Regions from separate parts of the Shewanella aestuarii genome, predicted to be linked through region 1. Evidence: predicted binding sites of a transcription regulator. Region 1 holds the regulator's gene; each other region holds the start of a gene.

Region 1 (10,588 bases):
TACCAATGGTGGCAGAAAGTGAGGTCATTAAGGCGTTAAAAGGGCTCACATCACCTTTTTCACTATCATCAGTGGTACGCCCTGACCAAAGTAACTTAAAGCCTGTGCCTAATTTTAAAATAGGCATCAGTTTTAAACCGATAGATAAAAATAACCCAACACCTAAAATCATCACCAGCATGGGAATACCCCATACAATGCCGTTGATCCAATTTACAATACTTGTGACCGCTTCCATTAAAAACCTCGTGATGAGCTAATTATTATGTTTATTGTTATTTATGATTATTGCTTGCTGCGAAAATTAAAATTAAGGTCTATTTTCAGCAATTTTTTAGAGTACCTTGATTAGCGTATTTTTTGCAACAATCCCCTGTTTTAAATTGCAGTACCTAAACCATTAACTAAACAAGTTTATCCAGAACATTTATAGTAAAGGTGATCTGCAGGTATTTTTCATATCGCCTTATAAGTATCTAAACCTTACTGCAAATCCTCTCCTAGGATCTACTTAACCATCAATAGCTAACATTAGAAAATACAATTATGGGGTAAAAATTTGAACACTGGCTTTGGAGAGGTGCTGAGCAGAGGCGATGTTATCTAAACAAGACTGACATACGCATTGCTGTTTATCGAGGAGAATTTGGGGATGCTGTTGCTGATATTGCTCAATCAAATCGACAGCAGAAAAATCTGTAGTCAAGCACCAACAGGTTGAAACATCTCCACCATTTGCCATCATGCACTGGTTACTTTGCTGGCAAATTGGACAATTTTTATCTGACAAAAAAGGGCTCCAATTAATGGTTAAACACTTAAACGCCCTAGTAATAAAATTATTTCTAGGGCGTTATTGAGTAGATACGAAGCAGTAACTCGATTACTTTTTAGGAAAATTAGCTGAAGAAGCACTCCCTAAAACCTGATCTGCAACTGTTTTACCGTAATAGCCATCATGCTGATGATATTGCTTTTGAGTGTCACTCACCTGACCTTTAAAACGCGGATCTTGAGGACGCTCTTGCGAGTTAATATAGGATGAAACATCCCAAGCCTGTTGAGGTGTTAATTGGACACTTTTACCTAACGGCATATTTTCATAAATAAAATCTGCTGCGGTGCCAATTCGATGCATACCTGCCCCCCAGTTGTAACTCTGCGCTCCCCATAACGGTGGTAAAGCAGCAATGCCAGCAATCATTTGTCCTTGACCATCTTGGCCATGACAAGATTGACAATGGGCTTGATAAACTTCTGCACCGCGCTCTGGCGAATAAGCGAGTTCAGCTTTTGGGACAGCAGGATAACCTCGTCCAGGAAGTTGTGCTAAGGCATTTGGGTCCATTTTACTTGAGATGAGCTCGGGTAAAATAAAATCATCGCGCTTGGCGCCTTTGACTAATTCACTATCGCTTAACTCAGGCACAGGGCCTGCAACATTGTGCTGACGCATTAACCCAGACATCCCCAACCAATACGAATAAGCAGACAATGCCACTAGCTCTTTACTGCCTGATTCTGGTGCTTTGCCATTCATTGAATACGTAAAACAGCCTTGCAGACGCTCTTCATAACTATTCACTTTGTCATTTTTTTTGCGATAGGCGGGATACGCAAAATAAGCGCCCCACAAAGGAGACGCATTGGCCTTATTACCTGCATTTAAGTGACAATTGACACAATTAAGATCGTTACCCACATTTTTATCACGCAATAATTGAGTATTCACAAATAATTGGTAGCCCAAACGGACTTTATCACCAAACTCACCTTCGGGAATATCGGTTAAAGGCGCTGATTCAAGATATAAATGATCAGCTTGTTTGGGCATTGAAGGTAAAGCTTGCTGGCGATCAGGCAGTTCCTCGGCAATAACATTAATATTGAATCCCACTAATGCCGCTGCACTTAAAATATATTTTGCTCGAAACTTCATAATGTATCCTTACTTCAGCGAGGCAAGATATTGCGCAAGTTGGTCAATTTCGGCAGCGGTTAATTTGCCAGCGACATTGGCCATCATATTATCGGCATCCCCCTTACGAGTGCCCTTTTGCCAAGCTTCAAGCTGGCTTTTAATATAACTCGCTTGTTGGCCAGCTAAACGAGGAAACTGTTCTGCGCCAATGGCAGATGAACCATGACACGAGAAACAAGCAGGTAGATCCCGTGACCAATCCCCTTGATATGCCAGTTTCTCGGCAGGATCGGTAATCGCGACTTTGTCACCACGATAAAGTAAGCTGATGTCGCCAACTGGCTGAGATGCAAAATAATCGGCGGCAACCTGTATATTGTCACCTTGAAGCATCATTGCCATTGGTTGCATTAATGGGTTTTGGCGACTGCCAGACTGAAATAACTTAATTTGAGCTGCCATGTAAGCTGAAGATAACCCAGCTAGCTTTGGCCCTACACCCTCTAATCCCTGGCCTTGAGCGCCATGGCAACTCACACACACTTGCACTGTCGCGGGGACAGATGCATTCACTGGTAGGCTAACGACACTGCATACAAACGTGGCAGCGATTAACGATTTATTCATGGTTATGCCTTTTCAAAATCCATCTTTGTTAATGTCACTTCACTATAGATGAATTTTCAAACAAGCAGCATATTAATAATAGTGACAGAATTCAGATACAAAAAACCTCAGTCGCAATACAACTGAGGCGATAAAAATTAATTGATGCTTTTGAACCCACTTTTAGGATAAATACCTAAAGTTTAGTGCGAACATCTAAGGTTTAGGACGAACACCCAAGGTGTGGCAAATCGCATAGGTTAATTCTGCACGATTCAGGGTATAAAAGTGGAAATCTTTCACGCCTTCACGAGCTAACACTTTGACCATATCAATCGCCACGTTAGCACCAACCAATTGGCGAGTACCAGGGTCGTTGTCTAATCCTTCAAATTGACGGCTTAACCATTGCGGAATGGCAACATTGGTCATATCGGCAAAGCGTTTGGTTTGCTTAAAGTTAGTGACAGGTAAAATCCCAGGGACGATTTCGACATCAATACCCGCCGTGACACAGCGATCGCGAAAGCGTAAATAAGATTCAACGTCAAAGAAAAACTGGGTGATAGCACGATTTGCACCCGCATCAATTTTCTTTTTCAAATGGATTAAATCAGCTTGGGCGTTACGGGCATCTGGATGAACTTCAGGATAGGCCGCAACTGAAATATCAAAGTCAGCGACCGAGCGCAATAAACTAACAAGATCATTGGCAAATCGAGTTGGTTTTGGGCTGCCTTCAGGTAAATCACCGCGCAACGCGACAATATCTTTAATACCAGAGTTCCAGTAATGCTTAGCTAACTCAATTAACTCTTCATCACTGGCGTCAACTAAAGTGAGGTGCGGTGCCGCTAATAAGTTAGTTTCTTTTTGAATACGCTCAATCACACTATGGGTGCGATCCCGCACCCCAGAGTTAGCGCCGTAAGTAACCGAGACAAACTTAGGGTTAAGCGGCTCTAAACGACGAATTGAGTTCCATAAAATGGTTTCCATCTCTGGTGTTGAAGGCGGAAAAAACTCAAATGACACATTGATATCGCTTAGCTCAGATAAGCTCTGATTTAACGACTGTGAGTGTTGGGCATGATGAAAAGCCATGTTCTATTCCTTCAACTGCTTCGATGGTGGCATCGATGGGTGTAATTCTCGGTTTGTTTAAACGGACGTTTAGACGTCTACATGTCTACATAGTAATTTAACTGACTCTGATGTCAAGAATAAAAGTACATAGAATGATTTGAACCACAGTGACAATTTAGCAAGATAACGATGAAAAAAAAGCAAGACCGCTAACCAGCCTTGCTTTTAAGTAGATAACCTCTTGGCAAATAGGCTTTACTCTTGCAATAGATCTCGACAGATTTGCACTAAATCTGATTGCACTGCTGCTGCGGTAACTTCCCTACCTGCACCCGGGCCGCGAATAATCAATGGATTACCTTGATAAAATGCGCTGCGAATAACAAATACGTTATCACCAGGAGTTAAATTGGCATAGGGGTGATTGCGATCAACCCATTGAATTCCTACTTCAGCTTTCAATTTACCTTCGGCTTTATCAAGTGATGCGACATAACGCAGCACCTTATCTTGCTCGGCAGCCGCACTAAATTGCTGTAGCAAGTCATCATCAAGCTCAGTAATGCGCGCCATAAACTCATTCAAGGTTAACTCAGCTAAATGGGCTGGCACTAATGAGTTTAAGGTAATGTCTTCCAGTTCAATTGCCAAACCAATCTCACGCGCCAAAATAAGCAATTTGCGCTGCATATCTCGTCCAGATAAATCATCGCGAGGATCAGGTTCAGTGATCCCTAAGCTTTTTGCTTGGGTGACTAATTCTGAAAATGGCTTACTGCCATCGTAATTTTCAAATAACCAACATAATGTACCTGAAAATATACCGCCTACAGCTTCAATGGTGTCACCACTGTTGCGTAAATCATTAAGCGCATGCTGAATAGGCAAACCGGCACCACAACTGGCATTGTAGCGCCAAAATAAACGACGATTACCTAATTGCAGTTTCAATTCACGATAAAAAGGTAATGGCCCAGAACCGGCTAATTTATTAGCACTAACCACATGAATACCTCTGGCAAATAACTCAGGGTACTGCAAGGTTAATGAGGCGCTGGCACTGATATCTAATGCAACAACTTCATCACAAGATAGCTGCTCAATTTGCTCAAATAAACCATCATAATTCCATGGTTGTGCTTGTTGCTCATATTGTTGCTGCCAGTTGTCTAAGTCCACACCTGCGTTATCAATCAAGGCTTTTTGAGAACTCACTAAACCAACCAATTCTACCGTGGCTTCCAGCTCTTTATTTAAACCAAAGCGCGCACGTTTAAATAAATCAATCCAAGCTTCACCAATATTACCCACGCCCAGTAGCAATACCCCTATGCGCATTCTAGGGCCAGCGCAGCGGCGGTGCACTTTTTGAGTTAATAAGTTCACTTGTGCTTGTGGCACTAAAGTAACCAAACTTAAGCCATCTTGATAGATAGGTTTAGCATCACGGCTGAGCAAACGCGCAAAGCTTCTACGGTATAACTCAGCGTCAGCACTCACCAAGGCCACCAAACCTAAATCGCTGTGTATTTGCAAATCTTCAATCACAAACTCAGCTGCAAAGCTGGCCAATAATGACTGAACTTGCTTTTGGCTTTCAAGCGTAAAGGCTAACTCTAGCTTTTGCTGAGCCAACACCCAATGTGCCAGTGGGGTTAAACCCGCTTGGGCAAAAATAGCTAATAATGGCTCAATACTGGCACTAGATTTAAAGCTAAATAACACCACCTCATTGAGGTTTGTTACTACTGGGGCACTTGCAGATGAGCTTTGTGGGGCTATTAAGGTGAAATCGGTATGCGAAGCATAGCTTGAGCGCACAGCCAAGCTGACCGAGGTATCAAACAATGGCTGCAAAGTACGTGAATGTAACACCGGCGAGCCAAGTCGTGCTAAACGATCGGCTTCAGCAAGCGACATGCTTTTTAATAGTTTGGCATCGTTGATTTTATTCGGGTCAGCATTAAATACTCCTTCAACATCCGTCCAAATGGTGACACGGCCAATGTCAGCTAAACTGGCAATTAAAGTCGCACTAAAATCAGAACCATTACGCCCCAATAATAAGGTATCACCTTGACCATTGGCACAAATAAAGCCGGTGATCACTAATCTTTCATTCGGGTGAGCGGCTAATAATGCTTGCACCTTGGCACGCGATTCATCAACACGAATATTAGGCACAGAGCCTTCATCGGCGACTAAAATAGAGCAAGCATCAACATGAGAAGACGCCACACCTGATTCACGTAACAAGGCCGCCATGAGTCTAGCAGACCAACGTTCACCAAAACTGACAACTTGATTAAGCTGGTACTCATTACGCTGCTCAAGCGATAGCAAACTAATTAATTGAGATTTATCCGTTGATAAACGCTCGCGTAAATCGCGCGCTTGCTCATTAGACAATAACTGTTCGATCAAGGTTTGCTGATAACTAATCAGCACTTGTAGCTCTTCTTGCCACAACTGACCGCTTTCACGCAAATTGAGTAACTTGTATAAAAAATTGGTACTTTTGCCAGCGGCTGACACCACAATTAAGTCATCACTGTTACCATGAGTCAGTAAAATATGAGCGACACGTCGATAACAATCGGCGTCAGCAAGACTTGAACCACCAAATTTATGTAAATGACCACGCGCCATTTGTAACTCCTTAAGCACCCACTACAACGCTGCGACTGCAGCTAATGCGGCTTGAATATCTGCCACTAAATCATCGCCATCTTCAATACCAACAGACAACCTTAATAATGTATCTTTAACACCGGCCTCATAGCGAGCCTCTGGCTCCATTGCTCTGTGCGTCATGGTGGCAGGAACGGCCACTAAACTTTCCACCCCGCCTAAACTTTCAGCAACACTGAACAAAGTTAATGCAGATAAAAAGGCAACCACTTCTGCTTCACCGCCATTGAGTTCAAAACTTAACATAGCACCAAAGCCTTGTTGTTGTTTCGCCGCAATTTCGTGACCTGGATGGTCTTTTAACCCCGGATAATACACTTTTGCAACAACATCACTTTGACTTAACAGCGCAACAATACGCTGGGCATTGACTTGATGTTCGCGAATACGCACCGCAAGCGTACGAATACCGCGTAAGGTTAAATAGCTATCAAACGCTGAGCCTGTTAACCCTAAAGTATTCGACCACCAATGTAGTAGCTCTCCCAACTCGGCATCTTTTGCCACCACAGCACCACCGACAACATCACTGTGCCCATTGATATATTTAGTGGTTGAGTGAATCACAATATCTGCGCCTAAATTAAGTGGCTGTTGCAAAATAGGAGACAAAAAGGTGTTGTCTACTGCTACTAATGCACCGACTTGTTTAGCCGCTTTAGCGATTTCAGCGATATCGACAACACGTAGTAGTGGGTTAGATGGCGTTTCTAACCAGACCATTTTGGGCTTTCTAGCAATAGCCTCAGCCAAAGCTTGTTCGTTGGTTTGATCGACCACCGCCAGTTTAAATTGGCCTTTTTTAGCTAAGTTGGTAAATAAACGGTAACTGCCACCATAGCAATCATGCGGAACAACAAGTAAATCATTTGGACCTAATAAGCTGGTTACTAGGGTAATAGCAGCCATACCAGTGCAAGTCACCACCCCCGTTGCGCCATGCTCTAACTTGGCAATAGCCTCACCTAAAATGCAACGAGTAGGATTACCTGAGCGACTATAGTCAAATTCGCGCGGATTTTTATGGCCATCAAATGAATAATTGGTCGATAAATAAATTGGCGGAACAACAGCACCATATTGTGTGTCACTCTCAATGCCCTGACGCACGGCGACGGTAGCACTGTTATGTTGTTTACAAGACTTGGTCATGGTTGACTCCTAACACGATGAACACACAAAAGAGATGTCTAGATGGCTAAATTTACCTAACAGAACTACTCAGGTCAACAAAAATAGCCGTTTAGACGTCTAAACATCAAGAAATCTATTTGCAATGTGCACTAAAACACAGCAATAATTTGACTAGAGATTGTAAGGGTTTAAAATCTGCAGCGAATTTATAGTAAAGGGTGAGTTAATGACTGAGTGGAATGGCGACTATATTAGCCCATATGCCGAGCACGGCAAGAAGAATGAACAAGTAAAAAAAATCACCGTATCAATTCCTTTAAAAGTATTGAAAGTATTGACCGATGAGCGCACCCGTCGCCAAGTGAATAATTTGCGCCACGCGACAAATAGCGAATTACTTTGTGAAGCATTTTTGCATGCCTACACAGGTCAACCATTGCCTGATGATAATGATTTATCAAAAGATGAGCCAGATAGCATCCCGCGTGAAGCGAAAGCATTAATGGATCAAATGGGTATTGAATGGGAAGACTTAGAGTAATTTCTGCAAATTAGAATTACCCAAACTCTTCAATCACATTCCACCAAGATAACTATCCTATGTGTAGGATAGTTATCTTGGTGGAATGTTGTTTTTACGCCTTTCTTAATTCTGTATGTTCCGTTTTGTAACCCATACTCAATCAGACGCTTATAACGAGTTCCATTTTATGTCATTTATTGATCCCACCACATTGATTTTAGCGTCAGTGATTATTTTTTGCGGTGCATTAACCCAAAGCTTAATTGGTTTTGGCTTAGCCGTGGTTGCCAGTCCACTCCTGTATATTGTTGACCCACAACTCGTGCCTATACCGATAATTGTGATGGGATTTGTTATTTCATTAATGACCTTATATAGAGAGCGAGCTCACTTAGCCTTCAACGGATTGCAATATGCGCTTATCGGTCGAATTCCTGGGGGATTTCTAGGCGCCGCATTATTACTGTTCGCCCAGCAAGCGGTATTAGGCTTGGCCATCGCTGGCATTGTGTTTACCGCGGTTTTGTTAAGTGTGTTTAAGTTTTCAGCGCCGGTAAATCGACTTACCTTGTTTATTGCAGGTGTGGTATCGGGTATTTTTGGCAATATTGCGGCGATTGGCGGTCCACCACTGGCGATTTTATTGTCGGGTAAAGATGCCAGTCAATTTAGGGCGGCATTGTCTGCCTATTTTGTTTTTAGCTCGGTAATTGCACTGCTTATTTTAGTTTTGGTCGGCTTGGTTGAATGGAAGCATATGTGGCTATCTGTGATGTTAATTCCCTCTGTCGTTGCGGGTTATTTCGTTGCAGGGCGGCTTGTTGGCAAAGTGGATAAAAATAAAACCCGCACCGCAACGCTGATCCTGTGCACATTAAGTGCTTTAGTGCTAACCATAAAATCTATCTATGCATTAGCTTAAATGCCCCATATTTAACACAGCCATACTCGCTATATCCGCCTATCACTAAACTTAATCATCTCCTATGAGCTTGATCACACCCAGTCTATTAGATTTTTTTCAATTAAATTTTTATCAATTAGATTTTTCTCATTAACTTGATCTACTTCAAATTAACACTACCTACTTTTAGGTAACATTCTTAACAACAAGGACACGGTTTTAAATTAAAAGTAATTGGGGTGAACCCCATACCCTAGATGAGGATGTGAACAATGAAAATCAATCTAAAAGTTGCCATTGCAATGGCTCTGTTTTTATCACTTGGTAGTCAAGCAATGGCGGCTGAGGGTGGCAATCCGAAAAAAGGTAAACACCTTTATAAAAAAGAATGTAAAGCTTGTCATAGTGTCGGCACAGAAGGACCAGAGTTAACCCCGATGGCAAAAACCATGAGTCAATGGGATCGCTTTTTCAAACGCGATCAACACAAAGCCAAACCTGAAGTATTTAAAGCCTTATCAGAGAAAGATTTGAAAGATATTCAGCAGTTTTTATATGACCACGCTGCGGATTCAGATCAGCCACAAACCTGCGGTTAATAGCCACTTAGGGTTAAACAAGGTGTCGTAATAGGCACAGATTACATCTTGAAATCAAAAAATATTGGGGCTTAGCCTCAGGGACTCTGACAATCAAAATTTGGTTGAAAGCACAAAAAACAACCAAATTTTAGGGAGCAATATTATGCGTACTCTCATTTCAATATTAGTGGCTAATGCACTGCTTTTTAGCGGGGCTGGTTTTACAGCAGATATCGACGCCCAAAAAATCGCCGATCTTAAACAGCAACTAGCAGACATTACCGAAGAACTTGATGATCTCAATTCGCGGGTAGATAAAACCGAACGCCACACCGCTTTAGATAGAATTCAAATTACAGGTGATTTTCGGACCAAAGCGCATTCATTGCACTTTCAAAATGTCACTTGGAATCCAGCAATGAAAGTTAACTTTTCAGATTTTGGCGCTAAAGCCATGTCTGGTGCGTTTGGCGACCCTAGCAGTGCTACTTCACCGCTAGGTAAAATGATGGCCGCAAACCCGGAGTTAGCTGCGGCATTTCAAAGTGGCATGTTACAAGGCGTAATGCCCTATGTTCTTGCCCCTCAAACCCAACAAGATATCGATAACGACATACTTTACACCACTCGCTTACGTTTAGATCTCAAAGCAAAAGTATGGGATAACGTCAGTTTTGCAGGCCGACTCAGCATGTATAAAAACTGGGGCGACTCTACCGGGGTTAAGGTATTTGATTCATGGAACTCATTTACCATGGATGGCACCAGTAGTGGCAACACCAGTGGCGATTGGTTACGAGTAGAGCGCGCTTATTTTGATTGGAAAAATATTAACGGTAGCAATACTTACCTCTCTATTGGACGTCGCCCTTCAACCTATGGCCCACCGAGTCATTATCGTGAAAATGAAATGCGCGGCGGCACGCCATCTGGGCACTTAGTTAACTTTAATTTTGATGGTGCAACATTGGGTTATAACTTAGGTGAAATCACCGGTATTGAAGGCCAAGTCGTACGTTTTTGTTATGGCCAAGGATTTGAGTCTCAGTTTGGTAATGGCGAGATGTTTGGCGACATTATCACTAAAGATACCCACTTAGGTGGCTTCAATATTGATGTGATTAATGACGGCACTAACTTCC
Region 2 (10,588 bases), 460 kb from region 1:
TAATTTGATTAGGCTTATCAATTTGCTTCAGGGTTGCTGCCAGTGCCAACGGGGCTTCAATGGTGTGCCATTTCACGTTACTGGTAATTCGGTCTTGCTGATGCCGCTGAATACGGCGCTGCATTTCATCATCACCGGCGGTTGCCGTGGCAATATAAATTGCCGATAAGTCTTCATCAACAAGCCTTTCAGCCACCCGTTGCTCAGCGTAGCGACTTTTGCCGCTTCTCGCGCCACCTAACACCAAATGCAGCATTAACTTAAGCCAACAGCAAGAATAACCAGATAACAGACAAGTTCTGATATTTGCTGTGCCGCTCCTAAGGTATCGCCAGTGTAACCGCCGATTTGACGTCTAAAAAAGTTGGCCAGTAAAAAGCGGACACACCATAAAATAATAAATAAGCTAAAAGCCACCACACCATTAAGCCACAGCAATACAAACAACCCTGACGCCAATAAAATAAACAAGTCATTTAAGGATTGCTGCTCGGCTAACGGTTTTGATTTCGCGCTGTCATCATCACGCACATATTGTTCACTAAAAATCAGGCTGCTGGCCAATACACGGCTTAAGGTATTAGCCACCACTAAACCAGTCACTGCGGCCATCGGACTAAAAAGGGCTAGCTCTACCAACAATTGCCATTTCAGTAGCAAAGCGAGGCCAATGGCTAACGCGCCATAACTGCCAAGGCGAGAATCTTTCATTATTTTCAGCTTGTCTGCAACACTCCAGCCACCACCAAAACCATCGGCAGTGTCAGCCAAGCCGTCTTCATGAAAACCACCGGTCAGCAATACGCCAACGACCATGGCCAATAATACCGCCACACTGGCCGGTAAAATTAGTTGTGCCAACCAGAAGATTGCGCCAGTAATAACGCCAATTAACAGTCCCACCACGCCAAAATAGCGGCTGGATTTATTCAGTTTTTCAGCATCAACTGTTACCCATGACGGGATAGGTAAGCGGGTAAAAAAGCTCAGTGCCACAAAAAAAAGAGTTAATTGGCGCAAGCCTAGGTATTTAGTCGACATAAGTTCCTTTAATGACAATTACACTACGTTTTTAACACCAGCACTGTCAAAGCTGGCCATCTCATTATAAAAATTGACTGCCCCTTGAATTAACGGCAGTGCTAATGCTGCACCGGTTCCTTCACCTAAACGTAAGCCGAGTGACAACAAGGGCGTGGCATTTAAATGAGTCAACATCAGTTTATGTCCTTGCTCATCTGACTGATGCGCAAAAATCAAATAATCACTTACCGCAGGGTGAAGTTTCACTGCCACTAATGCAGCGGCGCTCGCAATAAAGCCATCAATCACGACTAGCATTTTACGCTCAGCCGCGGCCAAAATAGCCCCTGTCATTTGCACAATTTCAAAGCCGCCCAAATGAGCTAACACATGCACTGGCGACACCAGCTTACTGCGATGCATTTTTAAGGCTTCATTGATTAATGCCTTTTTAAGCTCGAAGGTTTTGTCATCTACGCCAGTGCCACGCCCCACACATTTTTGTACATCTAAATCTAATAAGGACGCCATAATCGCTGCGGCCGACGAGCTATTACCTATGCCCATTTCACCTATGGCAATTAAATTACAGCCAGATAACGCATGACGCTCAACCACTTCTGCAGCGGCTTCAAAGCCTTTTCTAACATGTTCTAGGGTCATTGCGGGGGCTAAATGTATGGCCTCGGTGCCATTACCTAAACGATGTTCAGTCACCCCTTTTGCCCCTAGAGGCGCCAACATACCGCAATCAATCACTTCAAGGTTAAAACCCATTTGGCGACAAAATACATTAACGGCCGCACCACCTTGAACAAAATTAGCCACCATTTGGCGGGTAACTTCACTGGGCGCTATCGATACCCCATATTGTGCAATGCCGTGATCAGCAGCAAACACCAATAATCCCGGCTGTTTTATATGTAATTGGCTGATATTAGGATCACGACTTAACTGCACTTGAGCGACTTTTTTTGCCAAACCTTCAAGTTGGCCTAATGCCCCTTTAGGTTTGGTTTTTTGATCAATTTTACTTTGAATTTGTTCATCAAATCGATGCGTTACAGGATCAACGGCAAACATAGTGACTCCATGCCTTTTGGCAACTACTTATAAATAACACCAACTAGGTCATCATTAACGACGATGACGCAAAATAAACAAGAAAAAAACACTGCCAATGGCAGCGGTAATTATGCCAACAGGTAACTCTTGATTACCCAAAACACAGCGGGCAATCACATCAATCCACACCATAAAAATTCCGCCCACAAGCGCGGTAATAACCATTGGCTGACGGCCGGGCAATAATAAGCGCACACAATGGGGGATCATCAATCCCACAAAGCCAATGCCACCACAGCTAGCAACTAACACCGCAGTGATCAATGAGCATAACAACAGCATATTTAAACGAAGCTTCGCCACATTTACCCCTAAGGTATGGGCGGCTTCATCCCCCGCTTGCAACGCCACAATTTGTCGCTTTAGGGCTAAAATAATGACCAAGCTAAAAAGTACAACCAATACGGGTAACACAACCCCAGACCAACTGGCTTTAGCAAAGCTGCCTAGGGTCCAAAACAGAACTGACGCGGCAGCCTGTGGGCTAGAAAAATACAACAACAAACTGGTTAATGCGCCAAACATAAATGAGGTAGCCACCCCAGATAACAGCATGCGTTCAACCTGACTGACCCGCCCTAAACCCGATAAACTCAGCACCACTAAAACCGATAAACTCGCCCCTAAAAATGCACCAATAGGCAGGAGTAAATTTTGCCAGTTCCACCAGCTAGCAATTGCAGCAGCCTGTAATAATGATGAATCAACAACACCCGCAAACAAGCCTGTATCAGCTAAAACTGAAAACACCACCACAGCGCCAAAAGAAGCCCCTGAACTGATACCAAATAAATATGGATCAGCCAACGGATTACGGGTGACAATTTGTAACACGCTACCTGCAATCGCCAGTCCAGCGCCTGCCACAAACGCCAATACTATGCGAGGAAAACGTAGTTCAAAGATGATTCGCTCAACAATACTTCCCCCCAAAGTGCCACTGGTTGATGGATCTTGCGTGGGGGTGAGTTCTGACTTAAATAGGCTATTAACAAGAAGGTGAACCACATCACTAAAATGAATATTGGCAGCCCCAAAACTTGCCGCAGCCATAGGGGTGAGTAAGGTCACAAGGATTAAGCAAAATAGCAACAGCTGATAACGAACTTGGTGTTTACTCTGACTCATGTGGGCTCGCTATTTTACTGGTACTGTTGCCAATGGCGCGCTGATAACCATAATAGTAACTAATCAGTGGCTTACCATGTTGTGGATGCTCGGTTACTTCACAGCACACCTCAAACACTTGACCAATTTGCGCCTCAGTTAACACCTCTGATGGGGAACCTTTAGCAACAAGCTGGCCTTTATTAAGCAGTAATAAGCTGTCACACATGGCACTGGCTAAATTAAGATCGTGAATTGAAGCAATTACGGTAATACCTAAGCTTTTGACTAATTCAAGAATTTGAATTTGATAACGAATATCTAAATGATTGGTTGGCTCATCTAAAATAAGTAACTTAGGCCGCTGAACAATCGCTCTGGCAATTAACGCCCGTTGTTTTTCGCCACCTGATAATTGCCCATATTGTAAAAAGGCTTTATCAGCTAAGCCCACTTTCAGCAATGCCTGCTCAACTAACTGAATATCATGAGTCGTTTGACCATCAAACAGACCTTTGTGTGGTGTTAATCCCATTGCAACTAATTGGGTGGTATTCATATCAAAAAATGGGGGAGTATCTTGTTGCACCACCGCCACTTGGGTTGCAAATTTCTTGGCAGAATAGCGACAGATATTATCGCCAAATAAGGCAATCTCACCACAAGTTGGGCGAATAAAGCGGTAAAGACAGCGCAGCAAACTTGATTTACCAGCGCCATTAGGGCCAATAATCCCCAGCATTTGCCCTTGGGGTAGCTCAAATTCAATACCCGATAAAATATCGATATCATCAACGCGCCAAGCTAATTGACTAACGGACAAAGCAGCGGCTGTCATAAATGACGCCTAGAAAGATGAGGGGCGGCACTTGCTTGGCAAGTACGGCAAATTAATAACTTCATATACGCTCCACTGAGTGTTCCCGCTCAGGCGTTAAAAATGAAAGTGATAAGCTGGTATCTGACTTTTTAAATGCGCTTATTAAAGGTGAATAAACACATATAAATCACAGTTGCGGGTACAGTTCGGGCTTGCCCGATTCCCAATACCTATCACCTATAAAATAGGGGTTAATGCTGGCCTATTTTGGCGCTTAGCGTCGGCCAATTCAATCTAAAACTGATGTCATCAAGTGAAACGAGTGGTTTATCATCTATATAAGCGTCAACACTAACGAGTGCACCATAGGGTATAGCAAGCTGGCTATACAATGTCGCCGATTTCCTCATATCTAAAATTAACCCGATAACAGTGCGGATCACCCCGCCATGGGTAACTACTAAGCTGCTTGCGTGTGATTGATCCTCACACCTTTTAGTAAGACTCAGCTGTTGCAGAATAAATAAGAGTACTTGCTCAACCCGCTGAGTAAACAATGCCAATGGCTCTGCATTGTTTGGCGTGTTATCTGCATCCCAAGGATTAGCGTAATAAGCACTTACCTGCCCGCCATATTGCTGATACAGGTGCTGCCATAACTCACCATCCCAGTCACCAAAATCAATTTCTTGTAAATCGGCTAATGTCGATATGGGCAAAGCATGCTGTTTTGCGATATCGTCACTCCATAGTTGGCAGCGCTGTAATGGCGACGTAAATACACAATCAGGCAGTTTGGGCAGACTATTAAAAGCTTGATTCATTTGAGCTTCCCCCTCAAATGATAAAGCAACATCGGTTCGACCTCGCACTATGTCACCGCCTTCACAATGGCCATGACGCAAGAAAACCATTTGAAGATGTTTCATTTAATTTAGCCTTGCCCTGTTAGTCACAACTCACGTATTATGGACGTCTATACGTATAAATGTCCAAAATATTTTTTATCTTGGCAATTTTAGATGGCAGCCCGCCAATCAAGGTAAAGTCAATTTGGCAAAAAATCGCTTTGCACGCAATTTGGCGGCATTGCCCTGCATTAAAAAGGTATTCGGTTATGGCGAAGACGACTCATTACAGTCAAACATATCAGCAGCTTAGTGCTCTTCTCAAACAGCGCATTGTTATTCTTGATGGCGCAATGGGCACCATGATCCAAGACTACAAATTGGAAGAAGCCGATTACCGTGGTGAGCGCTTTAAAGATTGGCATTGCGATGTCAAAGGCAACAACGATTTATTGGTGTTATCACAGCCACACATTATCAAGCAAATTCATCGAGAATACTTGCTGGCCGGTGCCGACATTATTGAAACTAACACCTTTAATGCCACCACAATTGCCATGGCCGACTATGACATGCAGTCGTTATCGGCTGAAATTAACCTTGAAGGCGCCAGAGTCGCCCGCCAAGCTGCCGATGAAATAGCCGAACAAACGGGCCAACCACGCTATGTTGCCGGGGTACTTGGTCCAACCAATCGTACCTGCTCTATCAGCCCAGATGTGAACGATCCTGGTTATCGCAACATTCATTTTGATGACCTAGTGGCTGCTTACATTGAATCCACCAGCGCATTAATTGAAGGCGGTGCAGATATCATTATGGTTGAAACCATTTTTGATACCTTAAATGCCAAAGCCGCTTTATTTGCCATCGAAACCGTGTTTGACAACATTGGCGAACGCCTGCCAGTGATGATTTCGGGCACCATTACCGACGCTTCTGGGCGCACCTTAACAGGCCAAACGACTGAAGCATTTTACAACTCTTTACGCCACATTAAACCATTATCAATCGGCCTAAACTGTGCATTAGGCCCAAAAGAACTGCGCCCTTACGTCGAAGAATTATCTCGCATTGCTGAATGTCATGTATCAGCACACCCCAATGCAGGCCTGCCGAATGAATTTGGCGGTTATGATGAAACGCCAGAAGAAATGGCCGAGGTCATTGTCGACTGGGCAGCGGAAGGCATGCTAAATATTGTTGGCGGTTGTTGTGGAAGCACACCAGCACATATCAGCGCGATTCGCGATGCCGTTATCACCCACGCACCTCGCAGTATTCCTGACATCCCTGTAGCTTGTCGTTTATCAGGACTTGAACCACTAACCATCGATGGTAACTCGCTATTTGTGAATGTTGGCGAGCGCGCTAACGTCACAGGCTCGGCAAAGTTTTTACGCTTAATTAAAGAAGAAAAGTTTGAAGAAGCCTTAGATGTGGTGCGTGAGCAAGTAGAAAACGGCGCACAAATTATCGACGTCAACATGGATGAAGGCATGCTTGATGGCGCAGCGTCGATGACCAAGTTTTTAAACTTGATCGCCTCAGAGCCGGATATTTCCCGAGTACCGATTATGATCGACTCTTCAAAGTGGGAAGTGATAGAAGCTGGGCTAAAATGCGTACAAGGCAAGTCCATCGTAAACTCTATTTCGATGAAAGAAGGCGAACAAGCCTTTATTGAACAAGCCACCTTAGTGAAACGTTATGGCGCAGCAGCCATTGTGATGGCCTTTGACGAAGACGGCCAAGCCGATACCCGCCAACGTAAAACCGAAATTTGTACCCGTGCTTATCGCTTGTTAGTCGATGTCGTTGGTTTTCCGCCAGAAGATATCATCTTCGACCCAAATATTTTTGCCATCGCTACCGGTATTGACGAGCACGACAATTATGCGGTCGACTTTATTGAATCCATTAAAGACATAAAAGCCACCTTGCCTTATGCGATGATTTCAGGTGGCGTATCTAATGTGTCGTTCTCATTTAGAGGCAACAACCCAGTACGAGAAGCCATACACGCGGTATTTTTATATCATGCGATTCAAGCCGGTATGGACATGGGCATAGTTAACGCCGGGCAGTTAGCCATTTATGATGACATTGACCCAGAGTTAAAAGAGAAAGTTGAAAACGTGGTACTTAACCTGCCATGTCCAGTTGCAGATTCAAACAATACCGAACAACTACTCGATATTGCCGAAAAATATCGTGGTGATGGCCAGCAAGTCGCTAAAAAGGAAGATTTAGCATGGCGTAGCCTGTCCGTTAATGAGCGTTTATCCCATGCGCTTGTCAAAGGGATCACCGAATTTATTGACCAAGATACCGAAGAAGCACGCCAACAAGCCGTTCGCCCGTTAGATGTCATTGAAGGGCCATTAATGGATGGCATGAATGTAGTGGGCGACTTATTTGGCTCAGGCAAAATGTTCTTACCGCAAGTGGTGAAATCAGCAAGGGTAATGAAAAAAGCCGTGGCTTATTTAAACCCTTATATTGAAGCAGAAAAAGTGGAAGGCCAATCAAACGGTAAAATTTTAATGGTGACCGTTAAAGGTGATGTACACGATATCGGCAAAAACATTGTGGGTGTTGTACTTGCCTGTAATGGTTTTGAAGTGTTCGATCTTGGCGTTATGGTGTCGGTTGAGAAGATTCTTGCCGCCGTAAAAGAGCACAATATTGATATTATTGGTATGTCTGGGCTTATCACCCCAAGCCTTGATGAAATGGTGCATAACGTGAAAACCTTCCAACGTGAAGGGTTAACCATTCCAGCCATTATTGGCGGTGCCACCTGCTCTAAAATTCATACCGCAGTAAAAATTGCCCCACATTACCCCCATGGTGCGATTTACATCGCTGACGCCTCGCGCGCAGTGCCCATGGTGAGCAAATTAGTTAGCAATGAAACGCGCCAAGCAACCATTGATGCAACTTACGCTGAATACGACATCATGAGAGAAAAACGCCTGTCGCAAACCAAGCGTAAAACCATTGTTTCAATTGAAGCGGCTCGAGAAAACCGTTGCCAACATGACTGGCAAAACTACACCCCATTCACGCCCAACGTACTTGGTCGTCAGGTGTTTGATGATTACCCATTGACGGATTTAGTTGAACGAATTGACTGGACACCGTTTTTCAGAAGCTGGGAATTACATGGTCATTTTCCAGAAATTTTAGATGATAAAGTTGTCGGTGAAGAAGCCCGTAAGCTGTATGCCGATGGTAAAGCCATGCTAGAAACCATTATCAAAGAGAAATGGTTAACTGCCAAAGCTGTTATTGGTTTATTCCCAGCCAATACCGTCAACCATGACGATATTGAACTGTATACCGATGAGACAAGAACCCAAGTCGAAATGACGACCCATCACTTGCGGATGCAACTTGAGCGAGTGGGTAATGACAACTTCTGTTTAGCTGATTTTGTAGCCCCGAAAGACTCTGGTGTTGCTGACTACATGGGTGGCTTTGCGGTTACTGCAGGCCACGGTATTGACGAGCATGTTGCCCGTTTTGAAGCAAACCACGATGACTACAACGCCATCATGCTTAAATGCCTTGCTGACCGATTAGCTGAAGCCTTTGCTGAGCGCATGCACGAGCGAGTTCGTAAAGAGTTTTGGGGTTATGCTGCTGATGAGCAGCTAGATAACGAGGCCTTAATTCGTGAACGCTATAAAGGTATTCGCCCTGCACCGGGTTATCCAGCCTGCCCAGATCATACCGAAAAAGGCTTACTGTGGGATTTATTAAAACCCGATGAAACCATTGGTTTAAATATTACCGAAAGCTACGCCATGTTCCCAACCGCTGCTGTATCAGGTTGGTATTTTGCTCACCCTAAATCACGTTACTTTGGCGTGACCAATATTGGCCGCGATCAAGTAGAAGACTATGCCGCACGTAAAGGCATGAGCGTGACCGAAGCAGAAAAGTGGTTAGCGCCAGTGTTGGATTACGACCCAGAGTAAAGAGTGATGTGGAGTAATTATTAGGCTACTCCATTTGCAAACTTCGTTTGGATAAAAGATGTGGTCTATGCGCCACATTTTTTATGCCTAAGGTTTAGCCTAGAAAGTACCGACTGTTATTTAAATATCGCATTTTCATGATGCTCCAAGAGGGGGCGCAGTTCACAACCTTTTGGTCTAGTGTGGGCGAAGCCCCCAACTTACCTTGCCCGCAAGGCTAAATAAAGCAAACAGCATTAAGAAAATACATCAGGCGAACCAATATCTTTGAGCAAATAATCCATCAAGCCGCTTTAACACAATTACGCCCTGCTGATTTTGCTAGGTATAACGCTTCATCGGCTTTAATCAGCAACGACTCAAATGATTGCTCATGCGTAAACGAGGCAACACCCGCACTAATGGTTTGCTTTAATTCAGGTGCAATACTTGACCAATCGTGATGCGCGACAGTGGTAATTAAACGCTGCGCAATGAATATGGCAGTATCTTTATTGGTATTCGGAAGCAACACTAAAAATTCTTCGCCACCCACCCGACCAACAAGGTCAGTTTCACGCATTGTATTTGCCGCTAACTCCGCCAGTTTAATCAGCACATGATCGCCCACTTCATGGCCAAGTGAATCATTAACAGCTTTAAAGTAGTCGGCATCAAACGAAATAACTGAAAATGGTTGGTTATCGGCAGCGGCTTGCTTAAGAAAATCATTTCCACGCTCATAAGTATCACGTCGATTAGAAAGGTTAGTGAGGTAATCTGTTAATGCAAGACGTTTAAAAGTCCGTTTGGTGAGAATTTGCTTATAAGCAAAAATAGAAACAAAAATTAAAATAATGCAGCTTAAAATAATAATAATGATCTGCATGTTTTCATTGCGCTGCATAATAGCGAATTGCGCATCTTTGATTTTAGCGGCCTCTATGAGCAATTCATTTTCAGAGATAACTTGCTCTGTATCAAAACGTGCTTGCATTTCAGCATTACGTTCATCAAGGATTTTTTCATCCATTTGATGATGCAGCGCAATATAATCAGCTTGAGTATGAAATGACTCTTGCCAACGGTTTAACCCAGCTAACACTTCACTTTGTAGTAATAACGTTTCACTGATCCTTACATCATTTTGACTCGTCTGATAGGCTTGTTTTGCTTTAGTGAAATAGACCAAAGCTTGTTGCAGATTATTTTCATGCACCATCACTTGTGCAAGATAAAAATATAAGTGCCCCATCACATTAGGTAAACTGTCATTGATGTGAGTTTTAGCTTGTAATAAACGGAGTTTAGCTTGATTAAATTGCCCAAGCATAATCATGCTACCTGCCACCTCAATAGACATAAGCTCAGCATTGATTTGATGCCCCTCATCTAACCAATATTGTTGACTTTTTTTAAGACGCTCAATGGCTTGCTGATAATTTTTAAGCTTATGGAATGAAATAGCTATTTGATAATTAATGTCATTAGCATTAAATAATTGCCCCGAATCAATATAATATTGCTCTAGCTTCATTTGATACTTTAACGCGGAAGCGGGATCGCCAAAGCGACTATAAGTCGAAGCAATATCACTTAAATTATAGGCTTCCCAATAAGGAGAGTTTAATGACTCGTATAACTGTTGGGCGGTGATAAAATCTTCTAATGCGGCACTGTAATTGCCTTTGAAAGAATAC
Region 3 (10,588 bases), 1.0 Mb from region 1:
GTTAACATTTCTGCAAGATAATCATTGCCATACATATCAAGGTTACTTTAAAAGCCCTGCGATATCGAGTGATGATTTTGTGACCTTGTTTATGGCACAAACTGAATAAGTCATGACGGATACTGCATGTCATCAGTTGTATTGCATGTGCTCAATTAACAAGCGACTGAGCCAAAGTAAATGCGAATTGCATTTTTAGCTCAGTCGCCATGGTTAAATTTAATCGCGAACGATTATTCGTTTAATCTACTAACGAGTAAGGCAAAGCCATAACCGATAAGCTAGATTGCTCATCTTCCGCAATGCGCAATGTGGCATCTGCTTGAGTGTCATTAGCCAAAACCGCAGTTAACAACACTTGCTCGCCTTGTTGAACAAACTCAATAATATTTCCAGCTTTGCGATAACCTTCTTCAAGGGCGATTTCAATACTGGAATTCGCTGTTAAGTTTTGATGGGTATTACCCGATAAAATATACAGTGCACGTTTGTTACCACCACGGTACTTCATACGGGCGATGGTTTCTTGTCCCATGTAGCAGCCTTTGGTAAAGCTTATTCCATTAATAGCTTGAACGTTACACATTTGCGGCACATATTGGCCTGCATGTTGTACTTGAATATTAGGGTAACCCGCTATAATTTCTAGCGCTTGCCATGCAGTGGCATCAAATAGTGTATGGTTTTCACATAGTGTGGTTGCTTTATCATGGGTTAGCATAGCAATGTAACGCTCGCCATCTTTAATGATTGCACCGCCATCCACCAGGGTGAGTTGAGCATCAATTGAACCAAATTGTTGCTCAACAAACGCCTTAGCATCCATACCTGCAATACCGATTAGCAGCCAGTTGGCGCTAGCATTTTCAAGCTCAGCTTTACTAAATACTGCATATTTTTTTAATTGGGCTAAATCTGATTCAATGTTGTTGGCGGGCATCAACATAAATAAGCTGTCATGAATGGCAAAGGCCCGAAAACTGGCAAGCATTTTACCTTTAGCATCACAATGTGCCCCCCAACGCCACTGGTTTGCTTCAAGAGAGGTGATGTCTGTGGTGACTTGACCGTGGATAAAGCTTCGGCCCTGCTCTCCTGTGACTTCAATCAGTCCGAAATGGGACAAGCTGGCTAGCATTAATGAGGGCGTTTCTTGGGTTATTTTCCAATTGGGTTGGCTAACTGAAAGGCTCATAAGGTTTCCTGTTATACAGCAAAATATTGCAAGCAGTGTAACGGAAGCTCAGGGGAAGCGGCAATAAAAAACGGCTATCTAAATAGCCGTTTTATGGACGTCAGTTAAAACATTGACTAAAACAACACCCGGGCACGAATGGTGCCTTCAATTTGTTTTAGTTCATCTAAGGCTTCTTGAGCTTGATCTGAATCCACTTCCATTACCACGTAACCAATTTCTGCGGTTGTTTGTAGATATTGAGCCGCAATGTTAATGCCTTTTTCAGAAAACGCTTGGTTAATTTTAATCAACACACCAGGACGGTTTTGGTGAATATGCAGCAGGCGTGATGCCCCCGCATGAGGCGCAAGCGACACTTCAGGGAAGTTAACCGCTGAAAGCGTTGAACCATTGTCTGAATATTTGGCCAGTTTACCTGCCACTTCAATGCCAATGTTTTCTTGTGCTTCTGCTGTACTGCCACCAATGTGCGGTGTCAGTATGACATTGTCCAAACCACGTAATGGGCTTACAAATTCATCATCATTTGATTTAGGCTCAACAGGGAATACGTCCACTGCTGCACCAGCTATATGGCCTGATTTTATGGCTTGCGCTAATGCATCAATATCGACAACCGTGCCACGAGAGGCGTTAATGAAGAAACCGCCTTGGCGCATTTTGCTAAATTCAGCTTCAGCAAACATGTCTTTGGTTGAAGGGGTTTCTGGCACATGCAAACTCACAACATCCGCATTTGCTAATAACTCGTTCAGTGAATGCACTTGTGATGCGTTTCCTAACGGCAATTTATCTTCAATATCGAAAAAGATAACCCGCATACCTAAGGTTTCAGCCAAAATACCTAGCTGAGTGCCAATGTGGCCGTAACCCACAACGCCGAGTGTTTTACCGCGCGCTTCCACACTACCATTGGCACTTTTTAACCAACCGCCACGGTGACATTGTGCATTACGTTGTGGAATACCACGCAATAACATAATGATTTCACCAAGCACTAATTCAGCCACACTGCGAGTGTTTGAAAATGGTGCGTTAAACACCGGGATCCCTAGCTTTTCTGCTGCAGATAGATCAACCTGGTTGGTGCCGATACAAAAACAGCCTATGGCGACCAGTTTTTCAGCATGGTTTAAAACCTGTGCCGTTAACTGTGTACGTGAACGCAACCCAACAAAATGTGCGTCTTTAATCGACTCGAGCAATTGGTCTTCACCTAGCGAAGCTTTGTGATACTCAATGTTGCTATAGCCTGCTCTTTCAAACACATCAACTGCACTTTGGTGGACGCCCTCCAACAGCAGGATTTTGATCTTATCCTTGTCAAGCGAGTGTTTCGCCATGATATGGGTACCCTCTAATGATTATATTGCTGATTTAGTACCTAGTTAATTTGAGTACTTATGCTTATGATATCAATGCGATTAGGATTGATATGAATTTTGCGACTTCCAACGCAGTGTCAAAGTAGCACTTTTTTTGCTGCTTGTGGAGGGCTAGATGGCTAAAGTTAATATTCTCATTCTAGAACAATATCGAATAAGAGGGATTTACATTGCATAATATAGTTATATGGATAGTGTGTTTTATTGCGGTTTTAGTGTGGTCGGTTAGTGATCCTAAAGATATGTTCACCTGGTGGCTAGAAGCGCTTCCTGCTTTGATCGCGCTACCTATTTTGTTTTTTACTCGTAAACGTTTTCCACTCACAACCCTCTCTTATGTATTAATCTTGATTCATTGCATTGTGTTAATGGTTGGTGCTCGTTACACCTATGCTGAAGTGCCATTATTTGACTGGTTAGCGCAAGTCATGGGAAGTGAGCGTAACAACTACGATAAAGTGGGCCACTTTGTACAAGGTTTTGTGCCGGTTATGTTGGCAAGAGAAGTGATGCTTCGCAATGGGGTACTGCAAATAGGCGCTTGGTGTCAATTTTTATGCGTCTGTTTTGTTCTCGCTTTTTCAGCATTTTATGAGTTAATTGAATGGTGGGTCGCTGCTGCTACGGGTGAAGATGCGGAAGCCTTTTTAGGTACTCAAGGTTACGTTTGGGATACGCAATCAGATATGTTTTTAGCGTTAATTGGCGGGATATGTGGTTTGTTAATGTTAACGGGTTTACAGAATAGGCAAATCAGTCATCTTCAGTAATAAGATGGCCTAGTTAGTCGGGAGTATGTTTATCCTCTCGAGAGATATAAAATAGTACTTTTGACTGACAGCCCGGCGATGAGATTAGTAAATTAATACTAAGCGTTTGTCTCATTTGATTATCTTTTTGTTTATTCTAGGCTTTTGCAGTGCTTTATGGTTTAAAGTGCGACTAGAATCAACACACAATTTAAGTATAAAATGAATTTCAGGATGATTTTCAGTGCTAGGCCAATGAGGCCTGTAATGATGTTGTTGCGAAAAATGTGCAATAACAAAAAGTAATTACTTGAACGTAATTAAACTTTTCAGGGAGAAAAGTGATGAGTTCGAATATGTATGAGTTGGTGTTTTTGCACCAATTATCAGCCCCTTGTAATTTAGCTATTCTTGCTGAATCGATAGGTTTTAAAACGCGTATCATTAAGCATGTCGAAGCGTTAGCGTTCGAAAATCAGTCGAACTGCTTTTATTTTATCGCCCCAAAAGGCGCAGCAATTGACAGCAAAGGCGTTCCGCTTTTAGCGGCACGAATGGCTAATGACGTTCCCGTTGCATTATATCAAGTAGAGCGAGGCTCGTTAGACCAAGAGGCTGCGTTGTTGTTAGGTATTCGTGGCATTCTGTTTACTGATCAGCGCATGGACTTAATGTTAACAGGCTTACGTAAGATGGTTTCAGATGAGCTTTGGTATGACAGACCGCTGATCAGCAAAATTTTTCGCCGTCTAGTACAGCATCAAGAACATCATAATCAAATTCCTGAAGACAAAGCTGCAATCATGCAAATGCTCACTGGTCGTGAGCGCACTGTGATTAAGTTGGTTTCCAGTGGCGCAAGAAATAAAGAAATTGCTCACCGCCTTTGTATTAGTGAGCATACGGTAAAGGCGCATATCTCTTCTATTTTTCGAAAAACCCAATCACGTAATCGTGTTGAGTTACTGCGTTGGGCGCAAACTTATCAACGTCATTTAGAATTAGTGAACTAACTAACAAAAAATATTGAAACTAAGAGGCGCAATTTTGCTCCTCTTTTTTTGTTTCATCTCACTTTTAGTCAAAGTACACTAAATGAAATTTTTAACTGGATGTAATAAATGAGTATTTGGTTTAAAAAGGTCAGCTTAGAAGATTGTCATCGTTTAGATGCTGGATTGCACGGTAAGGGCACCTTAATGCAAACATTAGGCATTAAAATTACTGAGATCGGTGACGATTATATGAAGGCGACCATGCCAGCAGAACCGAGTGTGCATAATCCGCTGGGTATTGTTCACGGTGGTGCCAATGTAGCTCTAGCTGAAACAGTTGCCAGTTATGCGGCTAATTTTGTGGTGGATTTCACAGAGTATTACTGTGTTGGTCAAGAAATTAATGCCAACCATTTAAAAGCGTCGCGTAATGGTTTGTTGACCGCTACGGCTAAACCCGTTCATCTGGGTAAGCGCAGTTCAGTTTGGGAAATACTAATCCATAATAGCGCTAATGATTTGTGCTGCATCTCAAGGATGACAGCAGCGGTTGTTAAGCGATAAGCTACAATTACCCGATGACTAAATAGAAATTGGAAATGATATGGATAGTGCAACTATTTGGGAATGGGTGGGCTATTTAGCCTCTGTGGTGGTTGCCATTTCGCTGATGATGGCAGACATTAAAAAGCTGCGCTGGTGGAACTTAATTGGCGCTGCTTTGTTTGTTGCCTACGGTTTGGCGATTGCGGCGATCCCAGTAGCCCTAGTCAATTTCTTCATTGTATTGATCGATGCTTATTATTTAGTGAAGTTATATCGAGAACCGCAAATTCCCCATCTACAGAATAATAAGCGATTTATTAATTGTATTAAGCCAATTTTTACTTTGGCTTAATACAAGATTGCTTTTTAGGCTGCTCTTGCTTCTTGCTTCTTGCTTCTTGCTTCTTGCTTCTTGCTTCTTGCTTCTTGCTAATTGGTTTTGTCGATTATCCCTATTCACTTTAATCGCTTATATTAATTTATTTTGCAGGGTATTATCTGTTTATCCGATTACGACCGCCAAGGTGAATATGATGGCAACCGTTTTTGACCTAATTGAACAATGGTTATTAGCAGAATAATGTAGAGGCAGATTAATATGAACAATTCAAATTACTTAACAAGTCAAAGTGGCGCACCGATAGCAGACGATCAAAACTCATTGTCAGCTGGTGAGCGTGGCCCCTTATTACTACAAGATTGGCATTTGATTGAGAAGCTAGCGCATTTTAATCGTGAGCGAATTCCTGAACGCATAGTGCATGCCAAAGGGACTGGCGCATATGGTACTTTTACCCTAACAAAAGACTTAAGCGATTATACCATTGCTGATCATTTCAATGGTGTGGGCAAACAAACCGAAACCTTTGTACGCTTCTCTACCGTTGGTGGTGAAATGGGAAGTGCGGATGCTGAACGCGACCCACGCGGCTTTGCGGTTCGTTTTTATACTGCTCAAGGTAATCATGACATTGTGGGTAATAATACACCAACCTTCTTTTTACGAGACGGGATTAAGTTTCCAGACTTTATTCATACTCAAAAGCGTCATCCACAAACCAACTTAAAAGATCCACAAGCAATGTGGGACTTTTGGTCACTCAACCCAGAAGCTATGCATCAAGTCACCATTTTAATGTCAGATCGCGGTATTCCAGCTAACTATCGTCAAATGCATGGTTATGGTTCGCACACATTCTCATTGTGGAATGCCGAAGGAGAACGCTTTTGGGTTAAGTTTCATTTTAAGTCACAACAAGGTGTGGTGAACTTAACTAACGAGCAAGCGGATAAATTAAAAGGGATTGATCCTGATTCGTCACAACGTGACATGGTAGTCGCCATTACCGATGGTAATTTCCCTAAATGGACCGTAAATGTCCAAATAATGCCAGAAGCTGATGCCAATACTTACCATATCAATCCGTTTGATTTAACCAAAGTCTGGCCGCACAGTGACTACCCATTAATTGAAATTGGCGAGCTAGAGCTAAACCGTCTGCCACAAAATTATTTTGCAGAAGTTGAACAAGTTGCATTAGCGCCAAGCAATTTGGTGCCTGGCGTTGGCGCATCACCAGATAAAATGTTGCAGGCACGTTTGTTTGCTTATGCCGATGCACAGCGTTACCGCATTGGTGCTAACTATAATCAGTTACCTGTTAATTGTCCCCATGCAACCCAAGCAAATCATCATCAACGTGGTGGTGCCATGGCGGGCACTCAATGCCCTTATCATGGTAGCCAAACCGGTGGTGATGCTAGCGTAAACTATGGACCAAGCACCGCTGAGCCTAAACTTGAAGATGCATCTAAGTTGATTGAGCCACCATTACGCATAGACGGTGAGGCAGCACGTTATAGTCGCTATGACCAAGATGATTTTACTCAAGCGGGAAATCTGTACCGTATGTTTAGCGAAGATGAGAAGCAGCGCTTAGTGGCTACGATTGCCGGTTCATTAAGTCAAACTTCTGTAGATGTGCAACAACGTATGCTAGCGCATTTTTCTAAAGCAGATGCTGATTATGGCCAACGCATTCAATCAGCACTTGGATTAGTTGTATAGTCATACCAATGGTTATAAGAAAGGGCTTGATGATTGATATCGTCAAGCCCATTTTTTAGATTAAGGTTTACCAATAAGGCTTATTTTTAACTGCTCTTTTACGAGAGTGTTCCATCGCAAAAAGCAAACTCGATTCTTTGTTATCTAACCATGAGGCTATGCCCAATGTTGACGCTTGATTTAACTCTCGCAGCAATTGATAACAATGTAAGGTGGATATCCCTAATGCTAAATCTATCCAAGGGGCTCTAAAGTCATGTTTTTGTTGGTTAGGGTATAACTCACCATAAGCAACGCCAACCTGTAAGCTTTCATCCAAAGCAATAGCGACTTGTTGATAATCAATATTGCTCATATCCATATTAAGCGGCATTAACTGTAAAATGCGCTTCCAAGAATCTTGCTGTAAATCATTGGCTAATAAAGATACATTTGGGTAATCAACAAGTTCGATTTGTTGTTGTTCAACCAGCATTAACATTTCAACGAGTACCAACTGTAATTGGCCGTAGTTGATATGTTCAACTATATCATTGATGGTATTTTTTTTAAGTTGCTGAAAAATTAGTTGGCTAACTTGTTGTTGAATGAGTTGCTTGTTATTTAAGCCGCCTAGCAAGGTTGTTGGTTCATTGATGATAAGTGCCCAACTTTGAAGGTTTTTGACAAAAACTAACTGGTCTTCAAGCCATGTTAGCTGCTGGTGCAAGTCGCTACTCAGTAAGCCAAATTGATTTAAGGTCAGTTTTAATAAACGGATATTGTCCCTAAATTGCCCCCATGCTTGTACTTTATTAATGAGCTGCGTAGGGCTTAGTGCTTCTTCGCTTTTATCCTCTATGGGGGTGATCAGAACCGCTTCCAATTGCTGCCATCGTTCAAGGCAAAGGGTTAATATCTGTTTTAAGGTTGCAGATAAACTTTGCGCATCATTCAATTTTATATGCTGTAACTCCTTGATAGGCTTTGGGGTGTAAAGCTTAGCTAATTGATAACCTCGCTGCGCTTTGCTGGCTTGCCCTAATCGCACGGGGATATGTTTGGCGATCTGTTGGGCTAGAGTGGTAAGTGCCTTTTTACTGCCAGCTAATAATTCAAGCTCGACTTCACAAATCGGGGAACAATTTTTATTGGCGATGATTTCACCTTGATCAAGAGCGACTTCAATTAAGCTGTCATCAACAAAAATGCGCCATGTTATACGGGTGAAATTGGTTTCGAAAATGCATTCTAATTGTTGATTAAGTTCAGCTATATTGGTATTTTTTGGCCAAATATGTTGAGGAAATAATGCAAGGTTGGGTGTTTTTTCAGCGGTCGGGACATTATATTCAGGGCGTGAGTGTATACCTGCCTTGACGCTACCAGCGGTTTTTATGGTTTGTTCTTGATGATTTTTTGAACCGCGAACACGTAACCCCATATCCCAGGTTAATAATTGCAACTGACTAGTATCAAAATAATGATTAAATAAATAATCAGTATTTATTGGTTTAGATTTTGGGAGTTTACTAAGGCTTTCTAACGCTGAATCAAAATGTTGAGTGCTGATGAGTAACTTGAGTTCAATTTCTGTTTCCATTGACTTATTGCTCACCTTGTAATCAAATGTTCACCAATGCGTCATATATAATTCATAATGTCACATTTCTGTAATAAAAATATTTTAGGATTGCGTCGCTCAGATAAATTATACTCTGAGTTGAAATTATAAATCACAGTAGTACGAAATTGGAACTACACTGTTTCTTTATGTGGACGCTTGAGGTAACATGCGCCCGCTTTTCCAAATCGGAATTAATTAAATAGGTAAACGGCAATGCCAGTAAACTCTATTTTAGGTGTATTTGCAAAATCACCTCTAAAGCCTTTAGAACAGCATATCGACAAAGTTAACGAATGTGCATTCCTTCTTGTACCTTTCTTTGATGCCTCAGTGGCAGGAGACTGGGATGAAGCGGTAAAAATTCGCAAACAAATTAGCATACTAGAAAAAGATGCTGATACCTTAAAGCGTGAAATTCGCTTAACCTTGCCTGGCGGCTTGTTTATGCCAGTTGAGCGTACTGACTTGCTTGAATTATTAACTCAACAAGACAAAATCGCCAACAAAACAAAAGACATTTCTGGCCGTGTTATTGGGCGCCAATTAGTTTTTCCTCCTTCAGTTCAAGAACCATTCAATGCTTACCTTAAGCGTTGTCTTGATGCTGTGTTACTTGCAAAAAAAGCAATCAATGAGCTAGATGATCTATTAGAAACAGGTTTTAGAGGTCGTGAAGTCGAGTTAGTTGCAAGAATGATCAATGAGTTAGATTCAATAGAAGAAGACACAGATGATCTTCAAATCCAAGTCCGTCGCCAACTGTATTCTGTTGAAGCAGAATTAAATCCAGTTGATGTGATGTTTCTATATAAAATTATTGAGTGGACGGGTGATTTAGCTGATATAGCTGAACGCGTAGGCTCCCGTCTAGAGCTAATGTTAGCTCGTAACTAATCACAAGGTTATCAAGGAAACAACAATGGTTGATGTATTAGTCACCAACGGCCCGATGCTTATCGGCATTGCGGCTGCATTTGGATTTTTGATGGCATGGGGTATTGGTGCAAATGATGTCGCCAACGCTATGGGGACCTCAGTAGGTTCTAATGCCATTACGATTAAACAAGCGATCATCATTGCGATGATTTTTGAATTTGCTGGGGCCTTTTTGGCCGGTGGCGAAGTAACTAGTACCATTCGAAATGGTATTATTGATGCAGCATATTTTACTGATGTGCCTGAATACCTAGTGTTCGGTATGATTGGTTCACTGCTTGCTGCAGGTATTTGGTTAGTGGTTGCCTCTGCACTTGGCTGGCCGGTATCAACGACTCACTCTATTATTGGTGCAATTATTGGTTTTGCCGCTGTGGGTGTGAGTGCGGATTCGGTAGAATGGGGTAAGGTTGTTGGTATTGTCGGCTCTTGGGTTATCACCCCTGCAATTTCAGGTTTTATTGCATTCACTATTTTCCAAAGTGTGCAAAAACTGATTTTTAATACCGATGATCCGTTAGCTAATGCAAAACGCTATGTGCCTTTTTATATGGCACTAGCTGGCTTTGTGATGTCACTTGTGACGGTAACAAAAGGCTTGAAGCATGTTGGTTTGCACTTCTCTACGTTAGAAGCTTATATGCTTGCAGGTGCGGTTGCCTTTTCCGTTGGTATGTTCGGGAAAGTGGCTATTGCACGCCTAAAAATGAGTGACAAAGCAGACCGCCAAACTCAGTTTGGTAACGTTGAGAAAGTATTTGCTATCTTAATGGTTGTTACTGCATGTTGTATGGCATTTGCTCACGGTTCAAACGATGTTGCTAACGCAATTGGCCCATTAGCCGCAGTGGTTTCAGTGGTTAATAGTGGTGGTGAAATCGGGTCTAAAGCTGTGCTAGAGTGGTGGATTTTACCGCTTGGTGCTGTAGGTATTGTATTAGGCTTAGCCATTTTTGGTCAGCGTGTAATGCAAACCATTGGTAAGAATATTACTCACTTAACCCCTAGCCGTGGTTTTGCTGCTGAATTAGCGGCTGCCTCAACAGTGGTTATTGCTTCTGGTACTGGCTTACCTATCTCAACTACGCAAACATTAGTTGGCGCT

What was found. The regulator MetJ, encoded in region 1, represses methionine synthesis genes. The targets are predictions, from matches to a motif close to TAGACGTCTAGACGTCTA.
Region 2: metH (methionine synthase) is a predicted target of MetJ. The motif match lies at 5,045-5,062, and genes of this name have one in related genera.
Region 3: serA (phosphoglycerate dehydrogenase) is a predicted target of MetJ. The motif match lies at 2,688-2,705, and genes of this name have one in related genera.

What each region holds. Positions count from the first base shown of each region.
Region 1 is NZ_CP050313.1:3,569,982-3,580,569, forward strand. It holds gene HBH39_RS15565 (alanine/glycine:cation symporter family protein) at 1-238, opposite strand, end outside; gene HBH39_RS15570 (cysteine-rich CWC family protein) at 545-790, opposite strand; gene HBH39_RS15575 (c-type cytochrome) at 884-1,939, opposite strand; gene HBH39_RS15580 (c-type cytochrome) at 1,949-2,548, opposite strand; gene metF (methylenetetrahydrofolate reductase) at 2,744-3,631, opposite strand; gene HBH39_RS15590 (bifunctional aspartate kinase/homoserine dehydrogenase II) at 3,869-6,262, opposite strand; gene metB (cystathionine gamma-synthase) at 6,284-7,456, opposite strand; gene metJ (met regulon transcriptional regulator MetJ) at 7,665-7,979, shown strand; gene HBH39_RS15605 (sulfite exporter TauE/SafE family protein) at 8,149-8,883, shown strand; gene HBH39_RS15610 (c-type cytochrome) at 9,138-9,464, shown strand; gene HBH39_RS15615 (DUF3373 family protein) at 9,610-10,588, shown strand, end outside.
Region 2 is NZ_CP050313.1:3,111,141-3,121,728, forward strand. It holds gene cobU (bifunctional adenosylcobinamide kinase/adenosylcobinamide-phosphate guanylyltransferase) at 1-256, opposite strand, end outside; gene HBH39_RS13685 (adenosylcobinamide-GDP ribazoletransferase) at 256-1,041, opposite strand; gene cobT (nicotinate-nucleotide--dimethylbenzimidazole phosphoribosyltransferase) at 1,060-2,106, opposite strand; gene HBH39_RS13695 (FecCD family ABC transporter permease) at 2,161-3,276, opposite strand; gene HBH39_RS13700 (ABC transporter ATP-binding protein) at 3,263-4,093, opposite strand; cobalamin riboswitch at 4,191-4,324, opposite strand; gene HBH39_RS13705 (histidine phosphatase family protein) at 4,327-5,004, opposite strand; gene metH (methionine synthase) at 5,193-8,909, shown strand; gene HBH39_RS13715 (tetratricopeptide repeat-containing diguanylate cyclase) at 9,193-10,588, opposite strand, start outside.
Region 3 is NZ_CP050313.1:566,134-576,721, forward strand. It holds gene HBH39_RS19940 (EAL domain-containing protein) at 1-109, shown strand, start outside; gene ygfZ (tRNA-modifying protein YgfZ) at 242-1,195, opposite strand; gene serA (phosphoglycerate dehydrogenase) at 1,312-2,541, opposite strand; gene HBH39_RS02690 (DUF2238 domain-containing protein) at 2,754-3,353, shown strand; gene HBH39_RS02695 (helix-turn-helix transcriptional regulator) at 3,677-4,345, shown strand; gene HBH39_RS02700 (PaaI family thioesterase) at 4,454-4,891, shown strand; gene HBH39_RS02705 (YgjV family protein) at 4,932-5,225, shown strand; gene katB (catalase KatB) at 5,472-6,941, shown strand; gene HBH39_RS02715 (inorganic triphosphatase) at 7,009-8,523, opposite strand; gene HBH39_RS02720 (TIGR00153 family protein) at 8,761-9,441, shown strand; gene HBH39_RS02725 (inorganic phosphate transporter) at 9,467-10,588, shown strand, end outside.